Regions from separate parts of the Paenibacillus glufosinatiresistens genome, predicted to be linked through region 2. Evidence: predicted binding sites of a transcription regulator. Region 2 holds the regulator's gene; each other region holds the start of a gene.

Region 1 (3,748 bases), on a different contig from region 2:
GCAGAGTCAGTCCCATGATTTCTCTCCACTCCTTAATATCAGCCTTCCGACCGATTGTGAAAAATTTCTCTTGAGTTCATCATACCAACTTAATTATAAAATACAACCTTTTTTATAATTGATACGGTCCAATTTTGTGAAAAGTTGAACAACATATGGACAAATGGTCATTCGCCTTTTCAACCCAATAAAAAAAGACCGGAGTTTCCTCCAGTCTTCCGCTTATTGCACCGATACAAACGTGTTAAATTTTAGGTATTGATAATGAATGCGCATATGGGAGAATTCCAGCGGCGTTCCGTTGTCGAGGAAGAAGATCCCTTCCATAATGCCGACCGGCTCGTTCTCCTTCAGCAGCAGCAGCTCCCGGTCCTGCTCCTGCGAAGGCTCCGCAAAGATGGACATGAAAGATTTGGTCACGGCCAGATTATGCGCGCTCTCCAGATAGTTGAAGATGGAACCTTCAATGATGGTCTGGTTCAAATTCTGCACGATTTTAATCGGGATATACCCCGTCTCGATCATAAAAGGCACGTCGTCGAACAGGCGAAGCCGGACGATTTTGTAGACAAAATCATGCGGTTCCAGGAACAAATCCCGCTGCAGCTCCTCCGTCGGCGGAATCACCTCGAAGCCCAGCACCCGGGTCTGCGGCTTCTGGCCGTTCATATGGAAGTTGTCGGTCACGCCCAGATTCGAGCCTTCATAGTTAAAGACCGATTCGTTCTTAATATACAGGGGGTTGATGAAGGTCCCCGATCCGCGCTTCTTGAAAATAATTCCGGCGTGCTCCATCTTCGTCAGCGCCTGCTTCACCGAGCTGCGGCTGACCTGGTACAGCTCGCTCAGGCTGCGCTCATCCGGCAGACGCATATCCGCAAACTGCCCGGCGAATATTTTCTTCTTCAGATCGTCGATAATTTGCTTGTACACGAACTCTGCCATTACGTACTTCCTCTCCGGTCCTCTGCTTCGTTAGTCTCTTGGTTAACTATAGCATAAGCTTGTCCACAAACTCTATGTCCGCAGCCGCAAATTCATACGCTCCCAGCCCGCTGGGATGGACCCATTCGTACCGGTCGTGGTCGGTCAGCACCGGCTCGCCGCCCTCCAGCACGGCGCGGTAAGCCGTCAGCCGGATATGAATCTCTTCGTACCGGTGCTCGCTGACGCCGAACCGGGCGTAAGGCCGGATGCGCAGCCCCATCTCTTCCAGCAGCTCGCGCTTCAGGCATGCCTCCGGCGTCTCCCCCGGCTCCAGCTTGCCGCCCGGGAACTCCCAGAGCCCCTCTTGGGCTTTGCCTCTGCGTTTGCGGGCAATCAGAATCCGCCCCTGACGGTCTTCTATAATCGCTGCCGCCACTTCGATCATTGCCCTCACACCCCTTTCTTCTCCTGAACTTAATATAGCCGAAGCAAGGGATCTTTGTCTTTGACAGGAACACATGTTCGATATATACTTCCATTTATATAAAGGAGGGTTCCCCGTGGACGTAATGGAGAAGCTCGAAATTTTGACCGCCTCGGCCAAATATGATGTCGCCTGCACTTCCAGCGGCTCCAGCCGCAAGGGAAGCGCCGGCGGCATGGGCAACACCACCAGCATGGGCATCTGCCACAGCTTCGCCGCCGACGGCCGCTGCATTTCGCTGCTGAAGGTGCTGATGACGAACCGGTGCGTCTTCGACTGCGCCTACTGCGTGAACCGGCGGTCCAATTATACGCGGCGGGCCACTTTTACGCCGGAAGAGATTGCCGATGTCACGATGCAGTTCTACCGCCGCAATTATATCGAGGGCCTGTTCCTGAGTTCCGGCATTCTGCGCAATCCCGACTATACGACCGAGCAGATGATTGCCGCCCTGGAGCTGCTGCGCCATGTTCACCGCTTCGGCGGTTACATTCATGTCAAGGCCATTCCGGGAACGGACGAACGGCTGCTCTCCCGGCTCGGCCTTCTCGCCGACCGGATGAGCGTCAACATCGAGCTGCCGTCACAGGCAAGCCTCGGCAGGCTGGCGCCGGACAAGAGCAAGGATTCCATTCTGAAGCCTATGGGACTCATCCAGGCCCGAATCCGTGAGAACCGCCACGATCTCGTCCGTTACGACCATGCTCCCCGGTATGCCCCCGCGGGCCAGAGCACACAGATCATTGTGGGAGCAACGCCCGACACGGATCAGCGGATCCTCGCCTTGACGGAAGGACTGTACCGCAAATACGGCTTGAAGCGGGTGTTCTACTCCGCCTACACGCCGGTTGTGGAGCATTCGCTCCTCCCTGCGCTCGACACCAAACCGCCGCTCCTGCGGGAGCACCGGCTGTACCAGGCCGACTGGCTGCTGCGCTTCTACGGCTTTCGCGCGGGCGAGCTGCTGGACGAGTCGGCCCCGAACTTCAATCCGCTGCTGGATCCGAAATGCAGCTGGGCGCTGCGCAACCGGGCATTGTTCCCCGTGGAGGCCAACACCGCGCCTTACGAAATGCTGCTGCGCGTACCGGGCATCGGGGTGCGCAGCGCCCAGCGAATCGTCAAGGCCCGCCGGGCCGGAAGCCTGGACTTCGCTGCGCTGAAGAAGCTGGGTGTGGTGCTGAAGCGGGCTCAGTTCTTTCTGACCTGCCGGGGACGCATGCTGGAAGGGCTGAAGGTCAGCGACCATACGCTGCTGCGCTCGCTGATGTCCGGTCAGGAACTGGCGGCCTTCCGGGAGCCGCAGGCCGAACAGCTCTCCTTCTTCAGCGAGGCCGAAGTGACCGGACTGCCGGAGCCCGCAGCGCCTGCGGACCTCTTCTCCGGCGGGCCTAATTCTTCCCGGCCTCTTGGCGGACCGGCTGAGGGCGGACCGGCTGCCGGCGGGCCCGCTGCTGCCCTGGCCGAAGCGGCCGATCCACGGCTTACCGAAGCGGCCTTGGTCGGAGCAGATTCCATCGACGCGCTCGCCCAAGAGGCCTCTTCCGGGAGGACTGCTTATGTTTAAGACGGCTGCGCTGGCCTACAGCTATGACGGCAGCTTCGAAGGGCTGCTCTCCTGCGTATTTGAGAGTTATGTGTGGAAGGAGACCCCGCTGGCCATTCATCCCCAGGACGATGGTCCCGGGCTGCTGCTGGAGTCCAAATGGATCGAGACCGATCCCGAGCATGCCGGACGCGTCCTGCGGTCCATCCCGCAGCGCATCGGGGCGAAGGCCGAAGAACTGGTGCGCCTGGGCTTCTGTACCTGTCTCCCGGACAAGGAACTGCTGCTGCTGAAGTTCCTCCAGCTCGGCTTCGCCCATGGCCCGCGCGTCCTGGACATGCTTGCCGATGATACGGTGGATGCACTGGTTAAGGCCGTTCTGCACTTGCGGCGGGAGAGCCACCGCTATCTCGGCCTGATCCGCTTCTCCGTCTACGGACCGGTCATAGCGGCGGTGATTGAGCCGCGGAACCTTGTACTCCCGCTCATCCGCGACCACTTCTGCGACCGGTTCGGGGGCGAACGCTTCATGATCTATGATGCCGCCCACCGCATGGCGCTCATTCATGAACCGGGACGATCCGCCATCATTCCGCTGGAAGCGTGGACGCCGCCCCAGCCGGATGAGACGGAGGAGCGCTACCGGCGGCTCTGGAAGGGCTTCTACGAAGCAATCGGCATCAAGGAACGCCGGAATGAGCGGCTTCGGATCTCCAATATGCCGAAGCGGTACTGGAAGGAGCTGACGGAGATGGACGGCGGCGGCTGGGGAGCCGCGGTTGCCCGGTCCC
Region 2 (3,748 bases):
TGAACTGAAGGAAATCGAATGGGATATCTATCGTACCCAGGTCCACGACTGGGAGCGCAATCAGTACATCACGCTGTACTAAGGAAGCGGGAGAAATCCCCGGGGCCGAATGGCTCCGGGGATTTTTTGCGTGCAGAGGGCTGCACCCTTTACCGGCTCTGGGCATATGGTGGATAGACGTTTACCCAGAGAGGATGGAGATTTCTGTATGCACAATGAGCTTCTGCAGTCCCCGGATTTGACCTTGGCCGCCGACTCCAATGTGACGCTGTATTACAAACGGGACGACCGGAATTATGTGACGGAGCTGTTCGGCAAAGAGTTCCCGGCTATCGTCAACGGCTTCTTCAGTATTCACCTGGACAAAGGTTTTGTGGTTCAGCCGCATTGGCATCCGAGCGTGAATGAGATGGTCTATGTAATCTGCGGAGAAGTCAAGACCACGGTCTTTAATCCGTTCACTCAGCAGCGCATGACCTACTGTCTCAGACCTGGCCAGGTTGCGGTGTTCCCCAAGGGGTGGTTCCACTGGATTGTCGGAGTTGGGGAGCACTCGCATTTCCTGACGATCTTCGATCGGCCGACGGCTGATGTGGTTCTCGGTTCCGATTTCCTCCGCTGTACGCCGCCGGAGATCATGAATATGGCTTACTGCATCGATCCGGCAAAATATGCAGAAGCGGTATCCCCGATTACGGAATCGGTGATTCTGGGCCCGCCGCTGTGCTGCGATCCTTCCGCCGCCCAAGGCGCCTGGCCGGCAGCCTACTATCCCCAGTCCTACCCGCAGACCGGAGCCTGGGGAAACGGTTATGGCCCGGGTCAAGGAGTTCCGCAGCACCACGCAGGGGCGGGATATCCAGGGGCCGGATACCCTGGCATTGGTAACGGAATGATGCCCATGATGCCGGGTGCTGGAGTCTGACTTGCCTATACCGGCAAGCATGAACGTTAACATGCAGAGAGGCAGGCCGCGGATAAGGTTCCGCGGGCCTGCCTCTTGCCGTGAAGAAGGGGACACCCTGATACAAGTACGATACTTTTAAGAAGATGATGGTCCGCCTCTACCGGGATTCGGTGAATCCGAAGGCGGGGTTGAAGGGGGATCATTGACATACGGCCGCAGGTAGGAAGCATTCTGTGAATGGCGAATCTCCTGATTCTTCGAGTAATTATACAAGTCCAGCGCTTCAATGGCTCTCTTCATCAGTTTAATCAGCAGAACGAGCAGATAAAGGCCAATGACAATAAATACAAGCCAGATCAGAAAAAACAGAACGCCCAATGCACCGGAACCTCCCCCATAGCTAATGGTCTGTGTCGTTGTCATTCTTGTCGTACGCTCCCTTCCGGAAATAGCCGAAATGCTGGCTCCTTATAAGGAGAACGGCCGGCTGTAACGGTATATACGTTCCGGGAACCATAAGGAAACAAAGGAATGGAAAAATAAAGAAGCCTTCCTTAAGACAGGAAGGCTCCGGATAGACAAACGGCAGGATTCAGTGAATATCCCGGAACAGACCGATGACTTTACCCAAGATGCTGACCCGGTTCAGACGCAGCGGTTCGTACGCGGGGTTCTCGGGCTGAAGGCGGATATGGTCGCGTTCCTTATAGAAGGTCTTGACCGTTGCTTCATCTTCTTCGGTCATCGCAACGACAATATCGCCGTTGTCGGCAGTCTGCTGCTGACGGACGATGACGTAGTCGCCGTTCATAATGCCCGCTTCAATCATGCTGTCGCCGGCTACAGAGAGCATGAATACTTTGTTCTCTCCAATAAAATGGGTCGGAAGCGGGAAATAGTCTTCAATATTCTCCGTTGCGGTAATCGGCAGACCGGCGGTGACTTTGCCTACGACAGGGACACGGGCAACCGTATGGGCGAACTGATGCGAGTTCTCGGACTCTTCCTGGCCCAGCAGCTCGATGGCGCGGGGCTTCGTAGGGTCGCGGCGGATCAGGCCCTTCTTCTCCAGGCGGTCCAAATGGCCGTGAACGGTGGAACTGGAGGCCAAGCCGACGGCTTCGCCAATTTCTCGGACGGAAGGCGGGTAGCCCTTGCTGCGGACTTCGTTGCGTATGAATTCCAGAATCGCCAGTTGGCGGCTCGAAATCTTGGACATTGGAATCATCCCCATCTAGTAATGTATGGGAAAATTATAGCATAGAACCTCCGTTCGCACAAACATAAGTTCTAAAGAAACGACAGTTTTTGCGGGAACAATTGTTCGAAAAACCTGTTGAACAAAACACATGTTCGTGTTATATTGTTTTTGCAAGTAAGAACAAGTGTTTGGAGGTCGATATCCATGTTGAAATACAGTACATATCGGAGCATTTATGAAGAGAAGCCCGCAGCGCCTTCCGAGCTGCACAGAGGCATCGTTGACTATACATCCGGAACGCTGACCGTGTCCCGCAGGCTGTTCACCCGTGAGAACCTGATCAGCTTGATGATTGTTCTGCTCCTCACGGTTTCGGGATTTACGGTAGTGGGCAGTGTGTTCGCCAATTCGGTCTCGTCGCTTGCCCCCGAGAAGCGCATTGTGGTCTCCTATGGCGATACGCTCTGGGAGATCGCCAGAGAACATAAGCCTGAAGCCATGCGAACGGTAGTCTATGTAGAAGCCATTAAAGATCTCAACGGATTGGAGGACGGCAGCATCCAGGCCGGCGATATTCTGTCGCTGCCCCGGATGGAATAATCCGGGCGCTTCCGCGCATTTATATCCCCCTTGTTCCTTCCAAGAGCTTCTCAGGGCGCCGCCTTGACAAGCTCTTTTTCTCATGGCACAGTTAGAATGTCATGGCTGCGGACAGGTGCCCGCAGTCTTGAACCGTATAGGGGAGGAAAGCGAATTGGACATAGATGAACTGGTGGCCCGCATCAATGAGCTGGCCCGCAAGCAGAAGGATACCGGACTGACGGAAGATGAACTGGCGGAACGAAGCCGGCTGCGCGAGATCTATCTCGGCAACATCCGGCGCAATTTCCGCGCGCAGCTGGAATCGATCGAGATTGTGGACGAAGACAACGGCAAGGACGGTCCGGGCCAGACCCGCTGAGCCCGGCCGTTTTTTTCATAAGAAGCATTGAATTTAATCTAGGGGGAAGCTGCATGGCCCGCTCATGGGAAAGAATGGTACAACGCAATCAGAAACAACTGAATGCCCGCCGCAAAAAAGAAGGAAAAGGAGCTTCCGCTTCCGTTTCGGCTGCGGGGAAGGCCGATATTTATCGGGGACGCAATATTATTTTCCCGACATTGCTGTTTGTCCTGGGGCTTCTGTATGCCTTCGTCGGACTCGTCGGAACGCCGGAGGGCGTGAACTCCGCTTGGAACTGGATCGGCATCGCTCTGTATATGCTGCTGGCCGCGCTCATCTTCTTCCGCCGTCCTTACCTCAAGATCGAGCGCTCGCGGCTCTCGACCTTCAAGTTCAACCGGGAGCGTATTCTGGCCGCCGGAGACATCGGGAAGATTGTGGTGTCGCGCGGGACAGTTACGATTGTGCCGAAGTCCAAACGCGGCAAGTGGGTGTTCGCCCGGCTGACGAACCGGTATGATATCGAAGCGATGTCGAAGGGCGTAGAAGCGTTCGCCGCACAGCACAAAATCACGCTGGTTCGCGAATAGGCGGGACAACAGAAGGGAAAAGGGGAGAAGAGGATGTCAGTAGCTGCCGTATTGTTTGATCTGGATGACACCCTGCTCTGGGACGAGCGCAGTGTGGAAGAGGCCTT
Region 3 (3,748 bases), on a different contig from region 2:
GACTTGATCTGCCCGGTCAGGAAACCGCGGCCCAGCGGGCTGTAAGCAACGAAACTCACCCCATGCTCACGGCAAAAAGGCAGAATCCGGTCTTCGACATCCCGGCTCCAGAGTGAATATTCCGTCTGCAGCGCCGCAATCGGATGGACGCCGAGCGCACGTCCGATGGTATCGGCCGACGCCTCCGACAGACCGAGGCAGCGGACCTTGCCCGCCCGGACCAGATCGGCCATCGCTCCGACCGTCTCTTCAATCGGCGTATCCGGGTCCACCCGGTGCTGGTAATAGAGGTCGATGTAATCCACGCCGAGACGGCGCAGACTGTCGTCGCAAGCCTTCTTCACATATTCCGGACGCCCGCACACGCCCAGGGGAGTGCCGTCTTCCGCCCTCACATTGCCGAATTTTGTGGCCAGCACGACGTCGCCCCGCCGTCCTCTGATGGCTCGGCCGACCAGCTCCTCATTCCGGCCTACGCCGTACATGTCCGCCGTATCGAGAAAGTTCAATCCCCGGTCCAGCGCCAGATGGATGGTCCGAATCGATTCTTCGTCATTCCGGCTTCCGTAGAAATCCGACATGCCCATGCAGCCGAGCCCCAGGGCGGATACCTCCAGCCCGGATGCGCCCAATTTCCGCTTCTTCATCCTTCAACCCTCCGTTTCGGAAAAGTCTCTGCCGTTACCAAGCTGTCCACTCCCTCTTATTCTACTCCAGACCGGTCTCCGGCAAAAGCCGGGCGGCCGGCCGGACGTCTACGCTGTCCCGGTCAGAAGAAAGAGAGCTGCTCCGGCGGATAAGCCGGTTCGCCGCAGGCTTCTCCGGGAGCCGGGGAGCCCGGCCGGATACCGGAAGGCGCTTCCTCTTCGTCCGCCGGCTTGTAGAGCGGCTCAGACGGCGTGTACTTCCGGCTCAGCTCATCGGTCAGGCGGCGCAGCTTCTCCCGGTATTCATCGGAAGCGTAGGCGCCGCCCGCATACAGCTCCCGGTACCCGTCCAGCCGGTCCGGATAGTGTTCAGCCAGCGACCGGAAATACCCGCGCTTGACCTCCGGAGACAGCCGCAGCGCCGAGGTCATGAAAGACCCGGCCCCCCGCTCCGCGGCGGCTGCGAACAGCTCCTCCAGATCCTTCGGACCGTCGGTCAGCAAGGGAAGGATCGGCGCGATGAACACGCTTGTGCGAATACCCGCTTCGCTGAGCGCCTTCAGCGTCTCCAGGCGCTTGGCCGGGAGAGGCGCTTCCGGCTCCAGCCTCCGCGTCAGCTTCGCATCCAAGGTGTTCATACTGATGTTGACGGAGACCCCGTCCATCCGGCGCAGCAGGTCGAGATCGCGCAGAATCAGCGGCGAGCGCGTCGTGACCGAAACGCCAACGCCGTAGCGGGCCAGCACCTCCAGACAGCGGCGGGTCAGCTTCATTCGGCCCTCAACCGGCTGGTACGGGTCCGTTACGGTTCCAATCATGACCTGGCCGAGCCGCCGCCGCATCTCGCCGAGATCGTAGCGATGACGCACCGCGAGCTTGGCAAGCTGTGCCTCCAGCGCCTCGGGAGCGTTCGTTTTCAGCAGGATGTGATTCTGAAATTCATCGTCCGCGCCGAGATTCATAAAATGCTGAAATCCCCGGGCAAAGCAGAAGCTGCACCCGTGCGCGCAGCCGCGGTACGGATTGATGGACCAGCCAAACGGCATTCGCTCTTCCTTCACCGGAGTCATGCCGGTCTTGACGTTCATGTGTTCATATATTCTCGGCATATCCGCCCTCCCAGACAAGAACATTTGTTCTTGTATTGTAGCATGTTCCGGTTCCGGTTCACAAGCGGATCGGTTTCCGAGAGAATGTGACGACGCCGGCTGTCTGCAGAAGCGGCAAAGGGATTTTTGCAGTCCAGCCGCAAAAATCCCTTTGCCTTATCCGGTATTCCTTTAAGCATTCACGGCTTCCGCGTCTCGGCATTCCAGCGGCACAGCTCCTCCACAAGCGAGACAATCGTCGCTTCCTTCGCGAGCAGCTTCGGCGAGAGCCCCGCCTCCTCGGCGGTTGCGGCCGTCACCGGACCGATGCAGGCGACCGCTGCGCCGTCCAGCGCGCGCGCCGGTTCCTCGAACCCCATGCCGCGCAGCGCCTCCAGCAGATTGCGCACCGTCGAAGAACTGGTGAAGGTCACGGCATGAATGCCCCCCTCCTGCAGCAGCTTCCTTAGCTCCTCGTCGTCTTCCGCAACCGGAACGGTCTCATAGGTCTGCGCCTCCGTAACGGAGAGTCCGAGCTCGGCCAGCTTCTCGGGCAGCCAGTTCCGGGCCAGATCGCCGCGCGGGAGCAGAACCTTCTGTCCCGGCACGAGGTCCGGGCCGAATGTCTCCAGGAGCCCTTCGGCCTGAAAACGCCCGGGAAGCTCCTCGGCCAGCAGGCCGCGCTCCGCCAGCGCCGCCGCCGTTGCCGGGCCGACCGCCGCGATGCGGGCGCGGGCAAGCCCGCGCACATCCACCCGCAGCTCGGCCAGATGGCGGAAGAAGAACTCTACGCCGTTCACACTTGTGAAGAAGACCCAGTCATAGGTATGAAGCGCGGACAGCGCCTCGCGGAGAGCGGCAATCCGCTCTTCGCTGCGCGGCGGCACCGTCTCGATGACCGGAAATTCGTAAGGCTCCCCGCCAAGCTCTTCAATCCGCTCCACCAGTTCGCTCGCCTGGGACCGAGAACGGGTCACCAGAATACGTCTGCCGAAGAGCGGCAGCGCTTCCGCCCATTGCAGCTTCTCGCGCTGGCCGACCACTTCACCGACCACAATCACGGCCGGCGACTGGAAGTTCAACGCCGTCACCTTGGCCTCAATATCTGCCAGCGTGCCTACAAGCGTCTCCTGCTCAGCGCGGGTGCCCCAGCGCACAAGCGCCACCGGCGTCTCCGGCGGGCGGCCGTGCTTGATCAGATTGGAACTGATGTAGCCGATCTTGGCCACCCCCATCATGAAGATCAGCGTTCCCGTCGCCTGCGTCAGCTTATCCCAATGGATGGCCTGGTCCAGCTTGTCCGGGCTTTCGTGGCCGGTGATAATCGACAGGGACGACGCATAATCCCGGTGCGTCACCGGGATGCCGGCATAGGCCGGCACCGCGATCGCCGAAGTAACGCCCGGCACGATTTCGTAAGGCACCCCGTGCTGCCGGAGCAGCTCGGCTTCTTCGCCCACCCGGCCGAAGATGGTCGGGTCCCCGCCTTTCAGCCGGGTCACCGTCTTGCCCTGAAGCGCCAGCTCCACGAGCAGGCGGTTGATCTCCTCCTGCTTCATCGTGTGCCGGTTGGTCGTTTTGCCGACATAGATTTTCTCTCCGCCGGGCTTCATCCATTTCAGCAGTCTGGGGCTGGCCAGACGGTCATAGACCAGCACGTCGCTCTTCCGAATGCACTCCAGCCCTTTCAACGTAATCAGCCGGGCATCCCCGGGCCCCGCTCCCACCAGATAGACTCGTCCCGTCATCTTCTCTCATCCCCTTGCTTCTGCCAGAATCGCTTCCGCTCCCTGCGCTCTAAGCGCCGCCGCCACCTCTAGTCCCAGCCGTATCGGATCATCCCCGATGCGGCTTTCTCTCAGAATGGTTCCTCCGTCGGGCGTGCCAACCATCCCGGTCAGCGTCATGCTTCCGCCCGCCGCACCCGTCTTCTCCAGCACCGCATGCGCGCCGATCGGCACCTGACAGCCGCCGTTCAACGCGCCCAGGAAAGCGCGCTCCGCTTCTACCGTG
Region 4 (3,748 bases), on a different contig from region 2:
CCCGGCTGCTCTTCCTTATCCGAAGAGCAGCCAGAAACGGCAGCAAGGCAGCTCCTTCGGGTCGGACGCCGATCCCCGGGGAGCTGCCTTGCTGCCTGCTTTTATCCAAGAGTGCGTGTTATGTTCCCTATATTCCCCTGACGGACCGCTACTCTTCCTTCATGCGGTGATATCCCCGCTCTCCGTAAGGCTGAAGCTTCTCCAGCCAGGCCTTCTCCATCTGCTTGACTTCCCATTTGATGTCCTGGACCCCTTCCGTATCCTTCTGCTCCAGCACTTCATAGGTAAAGCCCTCCGCCCCGGTCAGCTTCCAGTCCGCCTGGAGGCCGGCATTCGGATGCCGCCCGTCGTTCAGATGCATTTGCAGTGTATGCCAGCGATTCTTCAGATTGGGAAAACCGGTCAGGAATCTCTTGCCATTGGCCTTGTTGGTTAGGCATATGACTCCCATATACGTCTTGATCTCTTTGAATTCATCGACCAGATGCTTGCGGCGCTGCTTATCCATTCTTCTTCCTCCCCGCCGGATTTCGGTCCTTCGTTTAGTAATTTACTAAATTACTGAAAAAGCTACCATGCCTCCGTTCCGAAGTCAAGGACTCTGGATAAATCAGACCGCCGCACATCGCTTACCTAGGCGCTTATTACTTAGACTCTCCCCGCATTCGCTTCATCAGTTCGTCCACGTAGCGTCCGAACCGGACCCCGATCTGGGCCCGCGTCTCTTCTCGCGTAATGTCGAAGCTTCCTGTATAGCCTCTGCATTTATACATATATTTGATGACGATGTCATCCTGCTCCCCGCTTCCCACCCGAATGCTTCGCCTGCTTAGCTCACGCCGCAGTTCATACAGATCTTGGCTGATCCGCTGGGCGACATATTCTCCCGCTGCCGTGTAGAAGTCTCTCAGCACCCCTTTGTAGAATCTGAGATCATCCAGGTTCTTCTGGATGATCGTGAGCATATGCGGCAGGAGCGTATAATCCCGCATGAGAATCAGCTCCTCCACGGCAGGCTGTCCGGCGGCGGGCGGATCATTTCTTCTTCCGTACTCTTCAGCGTGCTCCTTCAGCACAAAACGCGTCGCCCAAGGGTCGCTCTTGGCCTGATGACTCATATCCAGTGCCCCCCAATCTGTCCGGCCCGCTCCCTCGCCACTCCGGCTTCCAGCAGCGAAGAGGCCCGGAGAATGGCGTCGCTGCCGAACCGGTCCTTGATCCCGTCCAGCGTCCGTTCCATGGAGTAGGCCCGGGGCCGATCCTCAAACAGCGTGAGCTGATACGTCTCATCCGAAGTCAACTGATCGAGCGAGATATGAAGCCGGGCCACCGGCAGCCCGCTCCAATGCTTGCGGAACAGCCGCCCGGCCGCCTCCGCCACCTCATGGGTAAGCGATGTCGGCTGAGACAGCGTGACCTGACGGCCGAAGCTTCTGGATTTCTCCCCGTCCGTCTCGGCTGCGCTCACACTGATCACCTGCCCCATGACTCCGTAGGAGCGGGCCCGCCGGCATACCTCAATGACCAGCTCCAGCAGCACGACCTCGATATCCTCCAGACTGCGGTACAGACTGGCGCGGAGCGTCTTGCCGTGGCTGATGGATTGCTGCGGCTTCATCCGGATGCCGGGCTTGATCGCGCTGGGGTCAATACCCCGCGCCACCTGCCAGTAGTATTCGGCCTTCAGGTCGCTCTGCTTGCCCATCTCCCGGCGCATCTTCTGTTTGAAGTCGCCCAGCTCCAGCCGGGCCACGTCCCCGATGGTCGGAAGCCCCATCCGCATAAAGTGATCGGTCATTCGGCCTGCGACCATATACATCTTGCTCACCGGCAACGGCCACAGCTCTTGCTCGATATTGCTGTAATTCAGCTTGAAAATGCCGTCGGGCCGCTGCTTCGCAAAGTTGTCGGTGGCCGTCTTCGCCAGAATCTTGCTTGGGCCCACTCCCACCCGGGTCCAGATTCCCGTGGAGAGCTGCACCCGGGTCTGAATATTCCGCGCCAGTTCTTCTACGGAACCGTAATGACGGAGGCTGCCGGTGACATCGAGAAATTGCTCGTCTATGGAGAAAGGCTCCACCTGATCCGTATACGACTCATAAATCTTCGTAATCAGCAGGGATATCCGAATGTACATCCGCATCCGCGGACGAATGACCACGAGATCCGGGCATTTGACCCGCGCTTCGTTGATCCGCTGCGCAGTGGTCACTCCATAGGCTTTGGCCAACGGGCAGGCGGCCAGAATAATGCCCGCAGGGCGCTCCGGATCTCCGATGGCCACCGGCCGGTTCTTGAGCTCCGGACGGGCCGCTTTTTCGACAGAGGCATAGAACGACTGGCAGTCGATTAAAAACAGGGTCCGTTCTTTCATTCTCCCACCTCTAAGCGAACGTATATTCTCATCGTTACTCTATTATATGCACGAACACCTGTTTGTATGCAAGGATCAAAAACTGGATTTCCGGCTAGGGAAATCCTAAAAAGGGCGCTCGCAGTCGTCTTTCGCCGTTAATATTGCCGAATATTACTTGCAACATGCAAGTTATTGAGGTATAACTGGTGGCAGGAGGTGAGAGGAATGGAAAATGCGCGCGAACTCTTTCAGATTCTGACCCGGCGCTTCGGCCTGCTGAACCGGAACTGCTGCACGATTGAAGGAAAGAGCATCACGCCGGTACAGAGCCACATTCTGTATGAAGTTGAACGCCGGCATCAGCCTTCCATGCAGCAAATCGCCGAGACGCTGGGAACCGACATTACTACGTTCAGCCGCCAGGTGCAGTCGCTGGTGCGCATGGAGTTGCTCCGCAAGACACCCGATCCCTCGGACCGCCGGATTTCCATTCTTGCGCTTACGGCAAAGGGGCAGGAAGCCGCAACGGCCATTGACCTGCAAATGAACAGCTACCTGGAGGAAGTCTTCTCTTATATGAGCGAGTCCGATCGGGAAATGGTCATCCGTTCCGTTCAATTGATGAACGAGGCTATGGCCAGGTCGAACCGCTGCTGCCGTCCGGTCCAAATCGATTAATCTATCAGCCTAAAACAGGAGTGAATCTTATGAACGAGACCCATCCGGATCAAATCCGCCGCACGGTTCGCAGCCGATACCAGCCAATTGCAGCGGCAGCTATTCAAGCGTCAGGGCCCGCCAAGAACGTCGGCTCCTGCTGCGGAGCCCCCACGGACTTCAACGAGATATCGGCCCGTCTCGGATACGCGAGCGATGAACTGCAGGCCGTGCCCGAAGGAGCGAATTTGGGACTCGGCTGCGGAAATCCACAGGCCATTGCCGGGCTGCAGCCAGGCGAATGCGTGCTGGATCTGGGAAGAGCAATCGGGCGCTTTTCTCAAAGACTGGGTACCGGCAAGAAACATTGAAGACTATATCGTCTCGGCCGTCATTCAGGCCGTCAAGCCTTAAGCCAGAGGAGCTGGAGAGCATGGAGGAACTTGCAGTCCGGCGGGCAGCAGCCGGGGATATCGAAGATCTGTTGCACATTTATAATCAGGGGATTGAAGACCGGATTGCCACGCTGGAAGAAGAGATCAAAGATCTGGCCTATATGAAGCGGTGGATGGAAGAACATCAGGGCAGACATGCGGTGCTGGTTGCGGAGAGGAACGGCCTCCCGGTCGGCTGGGCATCGCTGAACCCTTACTCCCACCGCTGCGCGTACCGCGGCGTAGCCGATCTGTCGGTCTACATCCGCAGGGAGTACCGCGGACAGGGCGTCGGATCCCT

What was found. Region 2 encodes LexA, which represses DNA repair genes until DNA is damaged. Its sites were predicted from a motif close to CGAACATATGTTCG; they were not measured.
Region 1: the regulator LexA is predicted to act here: its motif matches at 1,439-1,452, upstream of RBI05_RS12195 (putative DNA modification/repair radical SAM protein).
Region 3: the regulator LexA is predicted to act here: its motif matches at 1,774-1,787, upstream of RBI05_RS13020 (SPL family radical SAM protein).
Region 4: the regulator LexA is predicted to act here: its motif matches at 2,390-2,403, upstream of RBI05_RS04210 (DNA polymerase IV).

Annotation. Positions count from the first base shown of each region.
Region 1 covers NZ_JAVFHT010000010.1:55,013-58,760, forward strand. Annotated here, with positions in the region: gene RBI05_RS12180 (phosphoketolase family protein) at 1-16, opposite strand, end outside; gene RBI05_RS12185 (GntR family transcriptional regulator) at 223-945, opposite strand; gene RBI05_RS12190 ((deoxy)nucleoside triphosphate pyrophosphohydrolase) at 992-1,372, opposite strand; gene RBI05_RS12195 (putative DNA modification/repair radical SAM protein) at 1,497-2,978, shown strand; gene RBI05_RS12200 (TIGR03915 family putative DNA repair protein) at 2,971-3,748, shown strand, end outside.
Region 2 covers NZ_JAVFHT010000003.1:208,100-211,847, forward strand. Annotated here, with positions in the region: gene glnA (type I glutamate--ammonia ligase) at 1-82, shown strand, start outside; gene RBI05_RS05930 (cupin domain-containing protein) at 209-925, shown strand; gene RBI05_RS05935 (hypothetical protein) at 1,043-1,285, opposite strand; gene lexA (transcriptional repressor LexA) at 1,500-2,126, opposite strand; gene RBI05_RS05945 (LysM peptidoglycan-binding domain-containing protein) at 2,313-2,708, shown strand; gene RBI05_RS05950 (DUF896 domain-containing protein) at 2,863-3,069, shown strand; gene RBI05_RS05955 (hypothetical protein) at 3,123-3,641, shown strand; gene RBI05_RS05960 (HAD family hydrolase) at 3,675-3,748, shown strand, end outside.
Region 3 covers NZ_JAVFHT010000011.1:88,140-91,887, reverse strand. Annotated here, with positions in the region: gene RBI05_RS13025 (aldo/keto reductase) at 1-647, opposite strand, end outside; gene RBI05_RS13020 (SPL family radical SAM protein) at 770-1,756, opposite strand; gene cobA (uroporphyrinogen-III C-methyltransferase) at 1,936-3,483, opposite strand; gene hemC (hydroxymethylbilane synthase) at 3,490-3,748, opposite strand, start outside.
Region 4 covers NZ_JAVFHT010000002.1:244,076-247,823, forward strand. Annotated here, with positions in the region: gene RBI05_RS04200 (GIY-YIG nuclease family protein) at 149-508, opposite strand; gene RBI05_RS04205 (hypothetical protein) at 645-1,118, opposite strand; gene RBI05_RS04210 (DNA polymerase IV) at 1,115-2,374, opposite strand; gene RBI05_RS04215 (MarR family winged helix-turn-helix transcriptional regulator) at 2,582-3,034, shown strand; gene RBI05_RS04220 (class I SAM-dependent methyltransferase) at 3,064-3,384, shown strand; gene RBI05_RS04225 (arsinothricin resistance N-acetyltransferase ArsN1 family A) at 3,447-3,748, shown strand, end outside.